3 regions of the Bacillus sp. WC2507 genome follow, and region 1 is predicted to be linked to each of the others. Evidence: a T-box and tRNA genes for the amino acid it is inferred to sense, from the RefSeq annotation. Region 1 holds a T-box; the other regions hold tRNA genes.

Region 1 (5,790 bases):
GATGATGATGACCATGATGGCCTTGGTGACCTTGGTGACCTTGGTGATGATGATGTACATGATGGCCTTGATGGCCTTGGTGGTGATGATGTACATGGTGGCCATGTTGTCCTTGGTGATGGTGATGTACATGGTGACCGTGAACACCTTGCGGATAACCACCTACTCCGCCTGCTACAACACCTACTCCCGGTACCGGAAATCCTGTCTGCACTCCTCCAACGAAAGAAGGAAATGTAGTTGGTACTCCTACTGGAATTCCTGTCTGTACGCCAGCTACTGATGTCGGAAATCCTCCTGTTACTGTAGGCATTCCAGCCCCTGATGTCGAAAATCCTCCCATTAATGTAGGCATTCCAGTTTGCATGCCAGCTACCGATGTTGGAGATCCTCCTGCTGCTCCACCCATCCAGCTCGGAATTTCACCGTATCCTTGTTGGTGACCTGCTCCGCCCATCCAGCTCGGAATTCCGCCATATCCTTGTTGACCTGCTCCTCCCATTAACATCATTTGTTCATAACTATCCGATCCACCTCCGAAAAAGCCGTGTGGTGCATTATTGTCCATCCCTTTCATTCCTTTCACCTCTTCTACTCAATTTAGCCTACCTTTTTTATCATATTTCCTATAGAAAAATAGGTGTTTGTCTGTATTGGAATTCCGCTCCTTTTTCTTCATTCATGATAAAATTAATTTACTGAATATTTTTTCTAGGAGGTATTTCTATTGAAGAACGTAACAAAAGCTTCTATCAATGATTTAGATTCAATCGTACATATAGATATTGACGTAATTGGAAACGATAGTAGACGAAATTACATTAAGCACACTATTGATGAGGGCCGCTGCATCATTGTAAAAGAAGATAATTCTATTTCCGGTTTTCTAACATACGATACAAATTTCTTTGGTTGTATTTTCCTCTCATTAATCATTGTTTCGCCAACTAAAAGAAGGCGAGGCTATGCAAGCTCGTTAATCTCATATATGTTAAGTCATTCTCCTACTCAAAAAATCTTTTCTTCAACGAACGAATCGAATGAAAGTATGCAGAAAGTATTTAACGCAAATGGTTTTATACGCAGTGGAATGATCGAAAACTTAGATGAAGGTGATCCTGAGATTATTTTCTACATAAAAAAGCTCAGAGCATAAATGCTCTGAGCTTTTCTTTCATTCATTAGTTTGCAACAACGTTAACAAGTTTTCCAGGAACAACAATTACTTTACGAACTGTTTTCCCTTCGATTTGGTCTTGAATTGCTTCAAGTGCAAGTTTTTCCATTTCATCTTTAGATGCGTCTTTACTCATTGTTAGTTTTGCGCGAACTTTACCCATAACTTGAACAACGATTTCAACTTCATCTTCTACAAGTTTAGACTCATCAAATGTTGGCCAGCTTGCATATGTGATTGTTTCATTGTAACCAAGTTTGCTCCATAGTTCTTCCCCGATGTGAGGTGCAACTGGTGCAATCATTTTTACGAAACCTTCTACATATTCTTTCGGAAGTGTTTCAGCTTTGTATGCATCGTTGATGAATACCATCATTTGAGAAATCGCTGTGTTGAAGCGAAGCTCTGCATAGTCTTCTGTTACTTTCTTCACTGTTTGGTGGTAAGCTTTTTCAAGCTCTTTATTTGGTGCATCAGTAATTTTCTCACTTAATTCACCGTTCTCTTGAACGAATAGGCGCCATACGCGGTCTAGGAAACGACGAGCTCCGTCAAGACCATTTTCAGACCAAGCGATTGAAGCATCTAATGGTCCCATGAACATTTCGTATAGACGAAGTGTATCTGCACCATGGCTTGCTACGATATCATCAGGGTTTACAACGTTACCTTTTGATTTACTCATTTTCTCGTTGTTTTCACCTAGAATCATACCTTGGTTGAATAATTGTTGGAACGGCTCTTTCGTTGGAACTACACCGATATCGTATAATACTTTATGCCAGAAACGAGCATATAGTAAGTGAAGTACAGCGTGCTCCGCTCCGCCAATATAAATATCAACTGGAAGCCATTGTTTTACTTTTTCAGGGTCTACAAGTGCTTCGCTATTGTTTGGATCGATGTAACGTAGGTAATACCAGCAGCTACCAGCCCATTGTGGCATCGTGTTCGTTTCACGACGACCTTTTTTACCAGTTTCAGGATCAACAACATTTACCCACTCGTCAATGTTAGCAAGTGGTGATTCACCTGTACCTGAAGGACGAATATTTTCTGTTTTCGGAAGAACTAATGGTAATTCTTCTTCTTTCACAGCTGTCATTGTGCCATCTTCCCAGTGAATTACTGGAATTGGCTCACCCCAGTAACGTTGACGGCTGAATAACCAGTCACGTAGACGGTATGTTACTTTTTGATTTCCTGCGCTCGTTACTTCAAGCCATTCAATCATTTTTGCGATTGCTTCTTCTTTATTTAAGCCATCAAGGAATGCTGAGTTTACGTGTGCACCATCACCTGTGTATGCTTCTTTCGTAATGTCTCCGCCTTTTACAACTTCCTTCATTGGAAGATTGAATGTTGATGCGAATTCATAGTCACGCTCATCATGCGCTGGAACTGCCATTACAGCACCTGTTCCGTAAGTTGCAAGAACGTAATCAGCGATCCAGATTGGCAATTTCTCACCATTTACTGGGTTAACTGCGTAAGCACCAGTGAATACGCCAGTTTTTTCTTTCGCAAGTTCTGTACGTTCTAAATCACTCTTCATTTTTACAGAATTAATGTAAGCTTCTACCGCTTCTTTTTGCTCAGCTGTTGTAATGTCTGCAACAAGCGCATGCTCTGGAGCAAGTACACAGTAGCTTGCACCAAATAGTGTATCAGGGCGCGTTGTGAAAACTGTGAATTTCTCGTCTGTACCATCGATGTTGAAGTGTACTTCTGCACCTTCAGAACGACCGATCCAGTTACGTTGCATATCTTTTAAGCTTTCTGGCCAATCAAGCTCATCTAGATCTTCTAATAGACGATCTCCATAAGCTGTAATTTTTAACATCCACTGTCTCATCGGACGACGCTCAACTGGATGTCCACCGCGCTCACTCTTACCATCAATGATTTCTTCGTTTGCAAGTACTGTACCAAGTGCTGGGCACCAGTTTACAGGTACTTCATCAACGTAAGCTAAGCCTTTTTCAAATAGTTGTAGGAAGATCCATTGTGTCCACTTGTAGTAGTTTGGATCTGTTGTATTTACTTCACGGTCCCAATCATAAGAGAAACCTAATGCTTTAATTTGGTTACGGAACGTATTAATATTATGCTCTGTAAATTCTGCTGGGCTGTTTCCAGTATCAAGTGCATATTGCTCTGCTGGAAGACCGAATGCATCCCATCCCATTGGATGAAGAACGTTATATCCTTGCATACGCTTCATACGAGATAAAATATCTGTCGCTGTATAACCTTCTGGATGTCCTACGTGTAGGCCTGCACCTGATGGATATGGGAACATATCTAGTGCATAAAATTTTGGTTTTTCTGTCTCATCTGGCGTACGGAATGTTTTATTCTCTTCCCAGTACCCTTGCCACTTCTTCTCAACTTCTTGATGATTAAAGCTCATGAGATACCCTCCTTGAAATTCTATTTATTTTCACCGCCCAAAATACAAAAAACCTCTCATCCCTAGAAAGGGACGAGAGGTTATAGATTCCCGCGGTACCACCCTAAATTAATGTACAAAAAATATACATTCGCTTAGATCCGTAACGTGGATTAACGGCAATTGCTACTATTAGTTTCACAACTGCAACTCAAAGGCGAGTTCATAACGAAACGTGGATTGACTTGCACCGACCGTCAACTCTCTAAACCAGCTTCTATTACTACTACTCCTTCTCACTGTTATTACAAATATGAGTGAAAATATGAACTACCATCCGCCTAGTCTCTCTAAAGAGCTTACTTAAAGCGGGGCTTCTCGGTTAATCGTTACTTTTAATAACTAACGAATTCGTCTTAGGACAGCCGAGCTATCTCCCTTGTTCCAAAGGTTATTTTATTTAAATATATTCTAAAACATGTGAACATGTTCCGTCAAACTAAACTGCAATTTTTTCTTCAACTGTTTCTTCTACTTTTACTCGTTTATCATACATGCTCGTTGCAATAAGCGCTACTACAAGCATTACCATGATTGCTATAAACAATACTTCCATATTGTATAAATCAACAATCGCTCCGCCAACGACTGGCCCGAACATTTTCCCTACAGTCGCCGCACTATTTACAACGCCTTGATAAAACCCTAACTTATCTTTTGGCGCAAGTATATTTGCAATCGTCGGAACCGCCGGCCAAACAAATAACTCACCAATTGTTAAAGTTACCATCGCAACGAGGAACATCGTAAATTGCTGCGCTTGACTTAACACAACGAATGACGCCGCAAAAATGAAGATCCCAATCATAATTTGTTGTTTTAACGAACGCTTCATCCAGCGAATTAACATACTAACTAGCGGCTGCGCACAAACAATCATCGCTCCGTTTATCGTCCATAATAAACTATAGTGACGAAGACTAATATTTAATTCTTGCATATGTGTTGCAATCGCTCCTTGCCACTGTACGTATGTAACCCAGCATAAAGCATATGCTACACATACGATAAGAAGTGCTTTGAATCCAGGTGTAAGCGACCAACCTTTTTTCGTTTCGACTTCTTTTTGCACTCCTGGCTCTTTCTTGTCTTCCATACCACGGAATCCAATAAAAGCAATTAAGAAGAAAACAAAATATAAAATAAAGTTTGCTAAGAAAATATAATCAAAACGATACGATGCAACTAATCCACCACATGCTGTTCCGATCGCAATACCAACGTTTTGTCCAACATACATCGCATTAAATGCTCGTCTTCCGCCCTCTGGCCAAACCGTACCAACCATCGCATACATCGATGGGAAGACCATTCCAGAACCAAAACCGATTAATGCTAGCCACACAACATATAACGGCCAGCCGTGGAAGAACACAAGGCCTAAAATCGATACAAGTGTAATCACAATTCCTACTAAAATTGATTTATATCCGCCCCATTTATCAAATAAAACACCGCCGAGCAAGTTTCCGATTACACCAGTAAGCGAGTTGATCATTAATACCATTCCGGCCACAGATAAAGATTTCCCTAGGTGATCATGCAAATAAATTGTATTAAAAGGCCATAAAAAAGAAGCACCCGTGACATTAATAATCATCCCAGCTACTAATAGCCATACTTTCCTTGGCATAGTCTCCCCTCCTATTCTATTTTTTTCGTTCATCTATAACAGTAAAATTGTAGTCGTTTTTAAATAGGAAGGCAACTGATTAATAGTTGATGAAATTCAGATAATGAGATGTCGATAAGTGAAATTATACTGATCGCTTCTTGGATTTTATCAGCGATTTTCTAATTATATCGACTTACCAACAAAAAGCGACAACAGAAACAATATAAAAAAAGAAGCGGCTGCATGAAGTTCATGCAGCCGCTTCTTTTTTTTATTATCCAACTTCTTTTTCTCGCTTTGCACGTTCTTTAGCGTTCCATTTAAATATTTTATCTAGTAGAGAGTATATTCTCCCAGATTCCTTCGTTAATAACGGACCTAACGATGCTAATATTAAAACGTATAGTGCAGAGAACGGTTTAATCGCTGCCAGTAAGCCACCCGCAATGCCGATATTCGCTACAATAATGGAGAACTCTCCGCGTGATACAAGTGTTAAACCTATATTCGTAGAAGCCTTATGGGATAACCCGGCTTTACGTCCCG
Region 2 (5,790 bases), 3.9 Mb from region 1:
AAATTGCCCATATTTATAATGCCATCTTTCTATTAAGTGCCCTAATAACAAATATTATTAGTAATGGTTTTTATTTAACTACCGTATTTCCCGTATGCTTTATGGCTGTTTTATTATTCATAGCTAGGTACATTCATGTCCCTAATAACAAAAAACACGAACAAGAAGCTTAGAAAGAGGAGACACTGTGTACCAATCTTTCAAAGATAATCCGCTAAAATATATATTGAATTTATATAAAAAAACAAATACTTTTTTTGGTATACAAGGAAGCTATACGGCACAATTTCTCCTTTATGGAATGTTATTTCTCGTCTTAATTGCGTTCTCCTTACTTTACTAACAAAAAAAAGGATCTCACATAAACTTGAGATCCTTTTTAATTTATATAGAAAATGCTCTTTTATCCGCAAGCATATTTTTCATAAATAAAACTAAGATTATATTTTTTCTCTAAGCTCATTCTTTGTTCATCATCGCACCAATAGAACAGAATATCATGAATTGTTGCATAACGCTTATTTTTAAGAAATAGTTTAAAGAATGATGGTAAACAATCATGTAATTGTATAAATATATAATTGCGTAATATTTCTTCTTTATATTCAATTCCCTTGCAAATATACAATAATTCTTCACAATAATATGCATGTTGTGGAACTTGAATCATTTCGAAAAATGGCACATATGATAATAACTTTCCGATAAAATGATCATATCGATCCATTATTCCTATCGTCATATGCTCCATCATTTCTTTCATTACATATAAATAATCATCTACATGAGTAGTTTTCAATGGGTCTAATCGATCTGAAATTTGAGAAAGTACAGCTCTTTGACAAGCTAACACCGCTTGACTAGGTCCATAATATGATAAGAAGTCTGTACACTTACGATATTTTCGTAATAAGTCGTGTGTATATAAATCATACACGAAAGTATTACAATACATAGCTAGACTCATCATATCACTATTTAATTGCTCTTTTGATAGGAACTTAGCTCTCTTACACATATAAAAGAATGCAAATTCTAATACTTCTTTATGGGATAATAGATGTTTACAGTCTGTTATACATTTCTCATTAAATTTAACTCTATCCCAGATTTCTACATCCCCATCAGTTAATTCACCAATACGATATTTAATAATTAAATAGTTTAAAGCAACCGCTTGCGTCAAAAGATCCCATGTTTCATATTCCAATGAAGTGTGAACAAACTCAGCTAATCCTTGAGTTATCATAAAAGTATTTGCTTCTTCATACCAACCAATCTCTTGGCATAAGCGAAGAATACGTACTAAAGTTGGAATTTCATCTTTATGAAACTGCGGTAAATTCTTTGTTTTATTCATTCCATATACGATAAATGCCGCTAAATTTTCTTCTTTATAAAATTCTTTTTCTTTCCACACTAATATAGTTCGTTCTTTCCCTTCACCTTTTGGATGACAAGGTACAAGCAAAGAAAATAATTCAGCGAAATTATTTGGTTCTATATATGTATCTGTAACCAAATTCCAATTTGGATCGCGCTGTACAGCCCTCATATAATTCCCCTTCCCTTTTGTCTACATAGGAAATATTAATCCATTATTACATCACTAACAATGGATATTGTTATATTCAAAATCTTTCATAATACTTATATCTATCAGTATATCATTTTTTCTCTTATTTAAAATTAGGAATGACAAATTTAAATAAACTGTCGAAATTACTAACTGTATACTTATTATATAATGTCTCAGATACATCATGCTAACATATTAGTTTAATTCTATATACTAGAATAATGCATCTGATTTTTATACGTAACTTACCCCACTAATTAAAATCTTTCTTCATTCCGTATGCTCCGAGATTTCACTTAAAGCAAATCCTGCTTGATCATCTGCCGATTCTCTTATAGCTAAATCACCTAGTGCTAGCATCCCAACGAGTTGACCACTCTCAACTACTGGTAATCGTCTAATTTGATACTGTGCCATTAACTCTGTGGCTTTTTCAATAGAATCATCTGGAGAAACTGAAACAATGTTTGTTGTCATTACATTTGTAATTTTATTAGATCCAGGATGTTTCTCAGCAATCCCTCGAACAACTAAATCTCGGTCCGTAACAAGCCCAACAACTTGCTCATTTTCAACAACCGGAATCAATCCAATCGATTCTTCTTTCATCTTTACAGCAGCCTCATATACATTGTCTAGCGGTGTACAATGTACAATATGAGTGCTCATACAGTCTCTCACTCGTGTCATTTTTGTCTCCTCCTTTTTATACATACCATAGCTTTTCCTAAATTCCTTTATTTATTTCAGGAAAATCAGTTGATAAAGGAAGATTAACGCACAATAAAAAAGAGTCAGCATATTGCTGACTCTTTTTTTATGACCCGTACGGGATTCGAACCCGTGTTACCGCCGTGAAAGGGCGGTGTCTTAACCACTTGACCAACGGGCCATGGCTCCGCAGGTAGGACTCGAACCTACGACCGATCGGTTAACAGCCGATAGCTCTACCACTGAGCTACTGCGGAATAATATATATGGTGGGCCTAAATGGACTCGAACCATCGACCTCACGCTTATCAGGCGTGCGCTCTAACCAGCTGAGCTATAGGCCCATATACTTTACAGGGGCAGTAGGAATCGAACCCACACTGGAGGTTTTGGAGACCTCAGTTCTACCTTTAAACTATGCCCCTAAAGGATGCCGGCTAGAGGACTTGAACCCCCAACCTACTGATTACAAGTCAGTTGCTCTACCAATTGAGCTAAGCCGGCATAAAAAAAATGGTGGCTCGGGACGGAATCGAACCGCCGACACGAGGATTTTCAGTCCTCTGCTCTACCGACTGAGCTACCGAGCCAACATAAATGGCGGTCCCGACCGGGGTCGAACCGGCGATCTCCTGCGTGACAGGCAGGCATGTTAACCACTACACCACGGGACCATTTGGTTGCGGGGACAGGATTTGAACCTGCGACCTTCGGGTTATGAGCCCGACGAGCTACCGTGCTGCTCCACCCCGCGACAATATAATGTTTTTTAAAAAATGGAGGAGGTAGAGGGATTCGAACCCCCGCGCGACTCTCGCCGCCTGTCGGTTTTCAAGACCGATCCCTTCAGCCGAACTTGGGTATACCTCCATGAAGGAAAAATAAAATTTTATTATTATATGTATCTAAACCATTTAAAAAGAAAATGGAGGAGGTAGAGGGATTCGAACCCCCGCGCGATTCTCACCGCCTGTCGGTTTTCAAGACCGATCCCTTCAGCCGAACTTGGGTATACCTCCGAGACATATAATAAATAAAGTGGAGCCTAGCGGGATCGAACCGCTGACCTCCTGCGTGCAAGGCAGGCGCTCTCCCAGCTGAGCTAAGGCCCCCTGTTTTTGGGAATATCGGGAAGACAGGATTTGAACCTGCGACCCCCTGGTCCCAAACCAGGTGCTCTACCAAGCTGAGCCACTTCCCGTTAATAAAAGCGCGCCCGAGAGGAGTCGAACCCCTAACCTCTTGATCCGTAGTCAAACGCTCTATCCAATTGAGCTACGGGCGCATATGGTGCCGAGGGCGGGGGTCGAACCCGCACGGTGGTCACCCACCGCAGGATTTTAAGTCCTGTGCGTCTGCCTGTTCCGCCACCCCGGCATGTCATATTGAAAATTGGAGCGGAAGACGGGATTCGAACCCGCGACCCCAACCTTGGCAAGGTTGTATTCTACCACTGAACTACTTCCGCAAGACATGTTTGAGTTATTTCATTAAAAGTGCGGGTGAAGGGAGTCGAACCCCCACGCCAAAGGCGCTAGATCCTAAGTCTAGTGCGTCTGCCAATTCCGCCACACCCGCATATTTGATTAAAATGGTGAGCCATGAAGGATTCGAACCTTCGACCCTCTGATTAAAAGTCAGATGCTCTACCAACTGAGCTAATGGCTCTTAATGGCTGGGCTAGCTGGATTCGAACCAGCGCATGACGGAGTCAAAGTCCGTTGCCTTACCGCTTGGCTATAGCCCATTAATTAAGAATGGTGGAGGGGGGCAGATTCGAACTGCCGAACCCGAAGGAGCGGATTTACAGTCCGCCGCGTTTAGCCACTTCGCTACCCCTCCGACATATATGGTGGAGGATGACGGGATCGAACCGCCGACCCCCTGCTTGTAAGGCAGGTGCTCTCCCAGCTGAGCTAATCCTCCATTTTGCCTGGCAACGTCCTACTCTCACAGGGACAAGGTCCCAACTACCATCGGCGCTAGAGAGCTTAACTTCCGTGTTCGGTATGGGAACGGGTGTGACCTCTCTGCCATCATTACCAGACTGTATTCATTTAAGACAAGAATCATTTTAACTTATTTTACTTTTAAAGTCAACAAGTTTTTTTATATTCTTTCAAAACTAGATAACATTGCTTCATATTATATGGTTAAGTCCTCGATCTATTAGTATTCGTCAGCTCCACATGTCACCATGCTTCCACCTCGAACCTATCAACCTGATCATCTTTCAGGGATCTTACTAGCTTACGCTATGGGAAATCTCATCTTGAGGGGGGCTTCATGCTTAGATGCTTTCAGCACTTATCCCTTCCGCACATAGCTACCCAGCTATGCCCTTGGCAGAACAACTGGTACACCAGCGGTGCGTCCATCCCGGTCCTCTCGTACTAAGGACAGCTCCTCTCAAATTTCCTACGCCCACGACGGATAGGGACCGAACTGTCTCACGACGTTCTGAACCCAGCTCGCGTACCGCTTTAATGGGCGAACAGCCCAACCCTTGGGACCGACTACAGCCCCAGGATGCGATGAGCCGACATCGAGGTGCCAAACCTCCCCGTCGATGTGGACTCTTGGGGGAGATAAGCCTGTTATCCCCGGGGTAGCTTTTATCCGTTGAGCGATGGCCCTTCCATGCGGAACCACCGGATCACTAAGCCCGACTTTCGTCCCTGCTCGACTTGTAGGTCTCGCAGTCAAGCTCCCTTATGCCTTTGCACTCTACGAATGATTTCCAACCATTCTGAGGGAACCTTTGGGCGCCTCCGTTACACTTTAGGAGGCGACCGCCCCAGTCAAACTGCCCACCTGACACTGTCTCCCGGGTCGATAAGACCCGTAGGTTAGAATTTCAATACAGTCAGGGCGGTATCCCACCAGCGCCTCCACCGAAGCTAGCGCTCCGGTTTCAATGGCTCCCGCCTATCCTGTACAAACTGTACCAAAATTCAATATCAGGCTACAGTAAAGCTCCACGGGGTCTTTCCGTCCTGTCGCGGGTAACCTGCATCTTCACAGGTACTATAATTTCACCGAGTCTCTGGTTGAGACAGTGCCCAAATCGTTACACCTTTCGTGCGGGTCGGAACTTACCCGACAAGGAATTTCGCTACCTTAGGACCGTTATAGTTACGGCCGCCGTTTACTGGGGCTTCAGTTCAGAGCTTCGCTTACGCTAACCCCTCTCCTTAACCTTCCAGCACCGGGCAGGTGTCAGCCCCTATACTTCGCCTTACGGCTTCGCAGAGACCTGTGTTTTTGCTAAACAGTCGCTTGGGCCTATTCACTGCGGCTTTCCGTTAAGAAAGCACCCCTTCTCCCGAAGTTACGGGGTCATTTTGCCGAGTTCCTTAACCAGAGTTCTCTCGCACACCTTAGGATTCTCTCCTCGCCTACCTGTGTCGGTTTGCGGTACAGGCACCTTTTATCTCGCTAGAAGCTTTTCTTGGCAGCGGGGAATCAAAGACTTCGCTCCATAAGGAGCTTCCCCATCA
Region 3 (5,790 bases), 140 kb from region 1:
GTCCACATCGACGGGGAGGTTTGGCACCTCGATGTCGGCTCATCGCATCCTGGGGCTGTAGTCGGTCCCAAGGGTTGGGCTGTTCGCCCATTAAAGCGGTACGCGAGCTGGGTTCAGAACGTCGTGAGACAGTTCGGTCCCTATCCGTCGTGGGCGTAGGAAATTTGAGAGGAGCTGTCCTTAGTACGAGAGGACCGGGATGGACGCACCGCTGGTGTACCAGTTGTTCTGCCAAGGGCATAGCTGGGTAGCTATGTGCGGAAGGGATAAGTGCTGAAAGCATCTAAGCATGAAGCCCCCCTCAAGATGAGATTTCCCATAGCGTAAGCTAGTAAGATCCCTGAAAGATGATCAGGTTGATAGGTTCGAGGTGGAAGCATGGTGACATGTGGAGCTGACGAATACTAATAGATCGAGGACTTAACCATATAATATGAAGCAATGTTATCTAGTTTTGAAAGAATATAAAAAACTTGTTGACTTTAAAGGTTAAATAAGTTACAATAATTCTTGTCTTAAATGAATAAAGTCTGGTAATGATGGCAGAGAGGTCACACCCGTTCCCATACCGAACACGGAAGTTAAGCTCTCTAGCGCCGATGGTAGTTGGGACCTTGTCCCTGTGAGAGTAGGACGTTGCCAGGCAAATGGAGGATTAGCTCAGCTGGGAGAGCACCTGCCTTACAAGCAGGGGGTCGGCGGTTCGATCCCGTCATCCTCCACCATTTAGCCGACTTAGCTCAATTGGTAGAGCAACTGACTTGTAATCAGTAGGTTGGGGGTTCAAGTCCTCTAGTCGGCACCAGAAAATCATGGCGGTTGTGGCGAAGTGGTTAACGCACCGGATTGTGGCTCCGGCATTCGTGGGTTCGATTCCCATCAGTCGCCCCATTTTTTCTTGAAATAATTAATATGCGGGTGTGGCGGAATTGGCAGACGCACTAGACTTAGGATCTAGCGCCTTTGGCGTGGGGGTTCGACTCCCTTCACCCGCACTTTTAATAAAATAACTCAAACATGTCTTGCGGAAGTAGTTCAGTGGTAGAATACAACCTTGCCAAGGTTGGGGTCGCGGGTTCGAATCCCGTCTTCCGCTCCAATTTTCAATATGACATGCCGGGGTGGCGGAACAGGCAGACGCACAGGACTTAAAATCCTGCGGTGGGTGACCACCGTGCGGGTTCGACCCCCGCCCTCGGCACCATATGCGCCCGTAGCTCAATTGGATAGAGCGTTTGACTACGGATCAAGAGGTTAGGGGTTCGACTCCTCTCGGGCGCGCTTTTATTAACGGGAAGTGGCTCAGCTTGGTAGAGCACCTGGTTTGGGACCAGGGGGTCGCAGGTTCAAATCCTGTCTTCCCGATTTTCCAAAAAACACGGGGCCTTAGCTCAGCTGGGAGAGCGCCTGCCTTGCACGCAGGAGGTCAGCGGTTCGATCCCGCTAGGCTCCACTTTTTTTAATATCATTTATGGCGGTGTAGCTCAGCTGGCTAGAGCGTACGGTTCATACCCGTGAGGTCGGGGGTTCGATCCCCTCCGCCGCTACCATAAAGGACCTTTAGCTCAGCTGGTTAGAGCAGACGGCTCATAACCGTCCGGTCGTAGGTTCGAGTCCTACAAGGTCCACCACTAAAGGTTTATATCTCGGAGGTATACCCAAGTTCGGCTGAAGGGATCGGTCTTGAAAACCGACAGGCGGCGAGAGTCGCGCGGGGGTTCGAATCCCTCTACCTCCTCCATTTTTTCTAAATTAAATATTTTATCATCGCGGGGTGGAGCAGCACGGTAGCTCGTCGGGCTCATAACCCGAAGGTCGCAGGTTCAAATCCTGTCCCCGCAACCAAATGGTCCCGTGGTGTAGTGGTTAACATGCCTGCCTGTCACGCAGGAGATCGCCGGTTCGACCCCGGTCGGGACCGCCATTTTTTACATAAAGGCTCGGTAGCTCAGTCGGTAGAGCAGAGGACTGAAAATCCTCGTGTCGGCGGTTCGATTCCGTCCCGAGCCACCATTTTGAAGTCGCAAGCCGACTTAGCTCAATTGGTAGAGCAACTGACTTGTAATCAGTAGGTTGGGGGTTCAAGTCCTCTAGTCGGCACCACTTTCAAAATGAGCCATTAGCTCAGTTGGTAGAGCATCTGACTTTTAATCAGAGGGTCGAAGGTTCGAATCCTTCATGGCTCACCATTTATAATTTAATGCGGGTGTAGTTTAGTGGTAAAACAAGAGCCTTCCAAGCTCTGGTCGAGAGTTCGATTCTCTTCACCCGCTTTTCAATTATGGGCCTATAGCTCAGCTGGTTAGAGCGCACGCCTGATAAGCGTGAGGTCGATGGTTCGAGTCCATTTAGGCCCACCATAATTGTTCCGCAGTAGCTCAGTGGTAGAGCTATCGGCTGTTAACCGATCGGTCGTAGGTTCGAGTCCTACCTGCGGAGCCATATTTATAGAGAAGTACCCAAGTGGCTCAAGGGGCTCCCCTGCTAAGGGAGTAGATCGCGAACGCGGTGCGAGGGTTCGAATCCCTTCTTCTCTGCCAGAACTGGCCCGTTGGTCAAGTGGTTAAGACACCGCCCTTTCACGGCGGTAACACGGGTTCGAATCCCGTACGGGTCATACTAAAAGAGATAGCATAATCTGCTATCTCTTTTTTGTTGTGTAAAAGCGGACTTTGAATCGTCTGCTTTTTTTTATAGATTTCTTGTATACTTTTTTCTATTCTAATCGTCTAACTAATAGAAAGGAGAGAGCGATGGAGTATGAAAAGATTATTATAAAAACCTCTAAAAGCATTTATAGGTATTTTCTTAAAATAGGGCTAACACCATATGCCCATTAACCTAAGAATTTTATAATGCCCTCAAAATTAGCTTGATGGTGATGGGGTATCGCCATCATTTTGGAAATAAACCACGTTAAGATTATATAAGTTTAATTTCACATGAGCTTTTTTCTTTTTTTGATTACGTTACAGCTCCATCATAAAATATACGAGGTAATTTATTAAAATCATACTGAATTACTTTATCAAAGCTATCCAAATATGCATGTAAAGATTGTGTAATCATAAGATTAACAACTTTTTCTTTAGTATTAAAAATAATAATAGGTTTTTTAAGTGACCAAGTATACCCAACTTCCCACATTGTTCCGGAATCTTGATCATTATATATTGCAAAGGTAATATCACTATGTTGAATTGCATTTACATCAGTAACAAAGTTTTGAAATTGCCATTCATAAGATCCAAAGGGAAATTTACTCATATATTTTCGTGGAGAAAATACATTTAATCCTTTCTTAGATAAAATTATCTCTAATTTTTCTAATAGTGCAATTTGTTCAGGGTTGAAAAATGGCCCGGCTAAATATATTCATTTATTTGCCCCCCTAATGGTTATAAAAATAATTATTTTTTATTCACTTATATGATTTGTATGTATGTAAACAAGTTTTAATAAGAGTTTTTGGTTTTGAGATAATAAAAGGTATAATTACAAAGTAATTATGCTGTGAAAGTTAAAAATTTTATAATGCTTCCAAAACAAAAATATTGTGTCTTTTATAACAACGAGGTCCATTTTTATGGTTCTGGGGATCGTATTAAATTTTAACTTGATGGCGAGGGGCTAACACCAGCAGATGTAGAAGACATTGTTCAAGACACGATACATAAAGCATTATTGTCTGTACCAAATATGAAAATTACTTATATAAAAACATGGTTATTTCAAGTTGCGATTAATAGACACCGTGATTTAGCAAGAAGGCAAAAGCGTAGTGAAGAAATCCCGATTGAATCTGTTCAATTAATTGGATCAAAAGGATTAGATGAACCACTTTTGAGAAAAGAGCTTCAAGTAGAAATACAAAGCATGCTTGGAAAGATGAATCCAATATATAAATATATCCTTTTATTAAAGTATAATTATGAACTTTTATATAAGGAAATAGCAACCATATTAGAGATGAAAGAAGAAAATGTGAGTTGCGCTTGATATATTCAGAAAATCGCTGATATAATTTCAATCACCAAAGAAAACATAAGAAAAATCCTTTCACAATCTAAAGAAAACGCCTCCATTAAAATGGATTCCACACCTATTCCATCAACTTTACACTCTATGTGAAAAAGTTCACAAATAGGTCATAATTTGTGAAGTAATTCACAATAATACGTGCTACAATATGAGTGTAAAGAAGTTAAACAACATTAAATTAGTATTTTAATTAATTACTTAAACAATCATAAAAAATAGATGTGAACAATAGAGAGGGGAAATTAACATGAAAAAAGGTATCAATCGTGTAGTATTAGTAGGAACAGGAGCTGTAGGTTGTAGTTACGCTTACTCAATGATCAACCAAGGTGTAGCTGAAGAATTCGTATTAGTAGATGTTAATGAAGCAAAAGCAGAAGGGGAAGCGATGGACTTAAGCCATGCAGTACCATTCTCTCCATCACCAACAAAAGTTTGGAGCGGTAGCTATGCAGATTGTAAAGATGCAGATTTAGTAGTTATCACTGCTGGATTACCACAAAAGCCAGGTGAAACTCGTTTAGACTTAGTTGAGAAGAACACAAAAATCTTTAAACAAATCGTTCGCGGTATTATGGATAGCGGATTCGATGGAATCTTCTTAATTGCAACTAACCCAGTTGACATTTTAACTTACGTAACTTGGAAAGAATCTGGTCTACCAAAAGAGCGTGTAATCGGTTCTGGTACAACTTTAGACTCTGCTCGTTTCCGTTACATGTTAGGTGACTACTTAGATGTAGATCCACGTAACGTACATGCTTACATCGTTGGTGAACACGGTGACACTGAACTTCCAGTATGGAGCCACGCTACTATCGGTGTACAAAAACTAGAAACAATCTTAGCTAACAACGAACAGTACAAACAAGAAGACTTAGACAAAATCTTCGAAAACGTACGTGATGCAGCTTACCATATCATCGAGCGTAAAGGTGCAACTTACTACGGAATCGGTATGTCACTACTTCGTGTAACTAAAGCAATCTTAAGCAACGAGAACAGCGTATTAACTGTATCTGCATACCTTGAAGGACAATACGGTGAGAAAGATGCTTTCGTAGGTGTTCCAGCTGTTATTAACCGCGAAGGTGTACGTGAAATCGTAGAACTTGAGCTAAATGAAGATGAAAAAGCGAAATTCGCTCATTCTGTAAAAGTATTAAAAGAAACAATGGCACCAGTACTATAATAATTGATAAATCATTCAGAGGCGGGACACTGCTTCCTACCTCTGAATTCATATAATTTAATATAAATTCCTTTTCCGGTTTCCTTGTATATCCCCAATATACCCCTTTTGCTGGATAAGGATCGTTTATAGAAAAGAGCACTCTACTTTACGTAGAGTGCTCTTTATTATTATTTTTTAGGCGTTAATCCCAATTTCTTTAAGATATCTGCCAGTGTACCGCTTTTTGATTTTTCCGCAGGTGTTTGTGATTTAGATGCATCCGGACCCTTTTTCAAGAAGTTCTTTTCAACGAAGCGAATATCTTTTTCGTCGACAATACCATCTTTGTTAAGGTCTCCGTCTTTTACAGATACTCCTTTTTTACCATAGTTGCTAGCGATAATTTCAGCATCTTTTATATCAATTACTTTATCACCGTTTACATCACCGGCAAGGTTTTCATCAAGGCGTGCATAATAATATTGACCAAGCAGCTTACCATCTTTTTCAGTACCTAATTTCGTTGTTAGACGGCTTGTTAAATGTCCTGGAACTTCTACATATAAGTTATAGTC

Evidence for each region. The T-box of region 1 lies ahead of leuS (leucine--tRNA ligase). A T-box ahead of a tRNA ligase gene usually reads a tRNA of that ligase, here a tRNA-Leu.
Region 2: it encodes a tRNA-Leu, which carries the amino acid that the T-box ahead of leuS (leucine--tRNA ligase) is inferred to sense. The anticodon was not compared.
Region 3: it encodes a tRNA-Leu, which carries the amino acid that the T-box ahead of leuS (leucine--tRNA ligase) is inferred to sense. The anticodon was not compared.

What each region holds. Positions count from the first base shown of each region.
Region 1 is NZ_JBQXPN010000001.1:985,015-990,804, reverse strand. It holds gene ACUN28_RS05330 (hypothetical protein) at 1-577, opposite strand, end outside; gene ACUN28_RS05325 (GNAT family N-acetyltransferase) at 728-1,156, shown strand; gene leuS (leucine--tRNA ligase) at 1,182-3,590, opposite strand; T-box leader at 3,656-3,878, opposite strand; gene ACUN28_RS05315 (MDR family MFS transporter) at 4,069-5,262, opposite strand; gene ACUN28_RS05310 (cation:proton antiporter) at 5,519-5,790, opposite strand, start outside.
Region 2 is NZ_JBQXPN010000001.1:4,874,140-4,879,929, forward strand. It holds gene ACUN28_RS25720 (hypothetical protein) at 1-173, shown strand, start outside; gene ACUN28_RS25725 (DUF3965 domain-containing protein) at 404-1,555, opposite strand; gene ACUN28_RS25730 (CBS domain-containing protein) at 1,850-2,269, opposite strand; tRNA gene ACUN28_RS25735 (tRNA-Glu) at 2,400-2,471, opposite strand; tRNA gene ACUN28_RS25740 (tRNA-Asn) at 2,473-2,547, opposite strand; tRNA gene ACUN28_RS25745 (tRNA-Ile) at 2,558-2,634, opposite strand; tRNA gene ACUN28_RS25750 (tRNA-Trp) at 2,645-2,715, opposite strand; tRNA gene ACUN28_RS25755 (tRNA-Thr) at 2,722-2,794, opposite strand; tRNA gene ACUN28_RS25760 (tRNA-Phe) at 2,805-2,880, opposite strand; tRNA gene ACUN28_RS25765 (tRNA-Asp) at 2,889-2,964, opposite strand; tRNA gene ACUN28_RS25770 (tRNA-Met) at 2,968-3,044, opposite strand; tRNA gene ACUN28_RS25775 (tRNA-Ser) at 3,068-3,160, opposite strand; tRNA gene ACUN28_RS25780 (tRNA-Ser) at 3,217-3,309, opposite strand; tRNA gene ACUN28_RS25785 (tRNA-Ala) at 3,330-3,402, opposite strand; tRNA gene ACUN28_RS25790 (tRNA-Pro) at 3,418-3,491, opposite strand; tRNA gene ACUN28_RS25795 (tRNA-Arg) at 3,502-3,575, opposite strand; tRNA gene ACUN28_RS25800 (tRNA-Leu) at 3,579-3,667, opposite strand; tRNA gene ACUN28_RS25805 (tRNA-Gly) at 3,684-3,758, opposite strand; tRNA gene ACUN28_RS25810 (tRNA-Leu) at 3,788-3,868, opposite strand; tRNA gene ACUN28_RS25815 (tRNA-Lys) at 3,883-3,958, opposite strand; tRNA gene ACUN28_RS25820 (tRNA-Gln) at 3,963-4,037, opposite strand; tRNA gene ACUN28_RS25825 (tRNA-Tyr) at 4,049-4,132, opposite strand; tRNA gene ACUN28_RS25830 (tRNA-Val) at 4,141-4,216, opposite strand; rRNA gene rrf (5S ribosomal RNA) at 4,222-4,337, opposite strand; rRNA gene ACUN28_RS25840 (23S ribosomal RNA) at 4,440-5,790, opposite strand, start outside.
Region 3 is NZ_JBQXPN010000001.1:848,256-854,045, forward strand. It holds rRNA gene ACUN28_RS04490 (23S ribosomal RNA) at 1-428, shown strand, start outside; rRNA gene rrf (5S ribosomal RNA) at 530-645, shown strand; tRNA gene ACUN28_RS04500 (tRNA-Val) at 650-725, shown strand; tRNA gene ACUN28_RS04505 (tRNA-Thr) at 730-805, shown strand; tRNA gene ACUN28_RS04510 (tRNA-His) at 816-891, shown strand; tRNA gene ACUN28_RS04515 (tRNA-Leu) at 915-995, shown strand; tRNA gene ACUN28_RS04520 (tRNA-Gly) at 1,025-1,099, shown strand; tRNA gene ACUN28_RS04525 (tRNA-Leu) at 1,116-1,204, shown strand; tRNA gene ACUN28_RS04530 (tRNA-Arg) at 1,208-1,281, shown strand; tRNA gene ACUN28_RS04535 (tRNA-Pro) at 1,292-1,365, shown strand; tRNA gene ACUN28_RS04540 (tRNA-Ala) at 1,381-1,453, shown strand; tRNA gene ACUN28_RS04545 (tRNA-Met) at 1,474-1,550, shown strand; tRNA gene ACUN28_RS04550 (tRNA-Ile) at 1,555-1,631, shown strand; tRNA gene ACUN28_RS04555 (tRNA-Ser) at 1,649-1,741, shown strand; tRNA gene ACUN28_RS04560 (tRNA-Met) at 1,769-1,845, shown strand; tRNA gene ACUN28_RS04565 (tRNA-Asp) at 1,849-1,924, shown strand; tRNA gene ACUN28_RS04570 (tRNA-Phe) at 1,938-2,013, shown strand; tRNA gene ACUN28_RS04575 (tRNA-Thr) at 2,028-2,103, shown strand; tRNA gene ACUN28_RS04580 (tRNA-Lys) at 2,114-2,189, shown strand; tRNA gene ACUN28_RS04585 (tRNA-Gly) at 2,203-2,273, shown strand; tRNA gene ACUN28_RS04590 (tRNA-Ile) at 2,284-2,360, shown strand; tRNA gene ACUN28_RS04595 (tRNA-Asn) at 2,368-2,442, shown strand; tRNA gene ACUN28_RS04600 (tRNA-Ser) at 2,450-2,540, shown strand; tRNA gene ACUN28_RS04605 (tRNA-Glu) at 2,546-2,617, shown strand; gene ACUN28_RS04610 (nucleoside 2-deoxyribosyltransferase) at 2,965-3,375, opposite strand; partial or broken gene ACUN28_RS04615 (RNA polymerase sigma factor) at 3,649-3,999, shown strand; gene ACUN28_RS04620 (L-lactate dehydrogenase) at 4,289-5,233, shown strand; gene ACUN28_RS04625 (S8 family serine peptidase) at 5,404-5,790, opposite strand, start outside.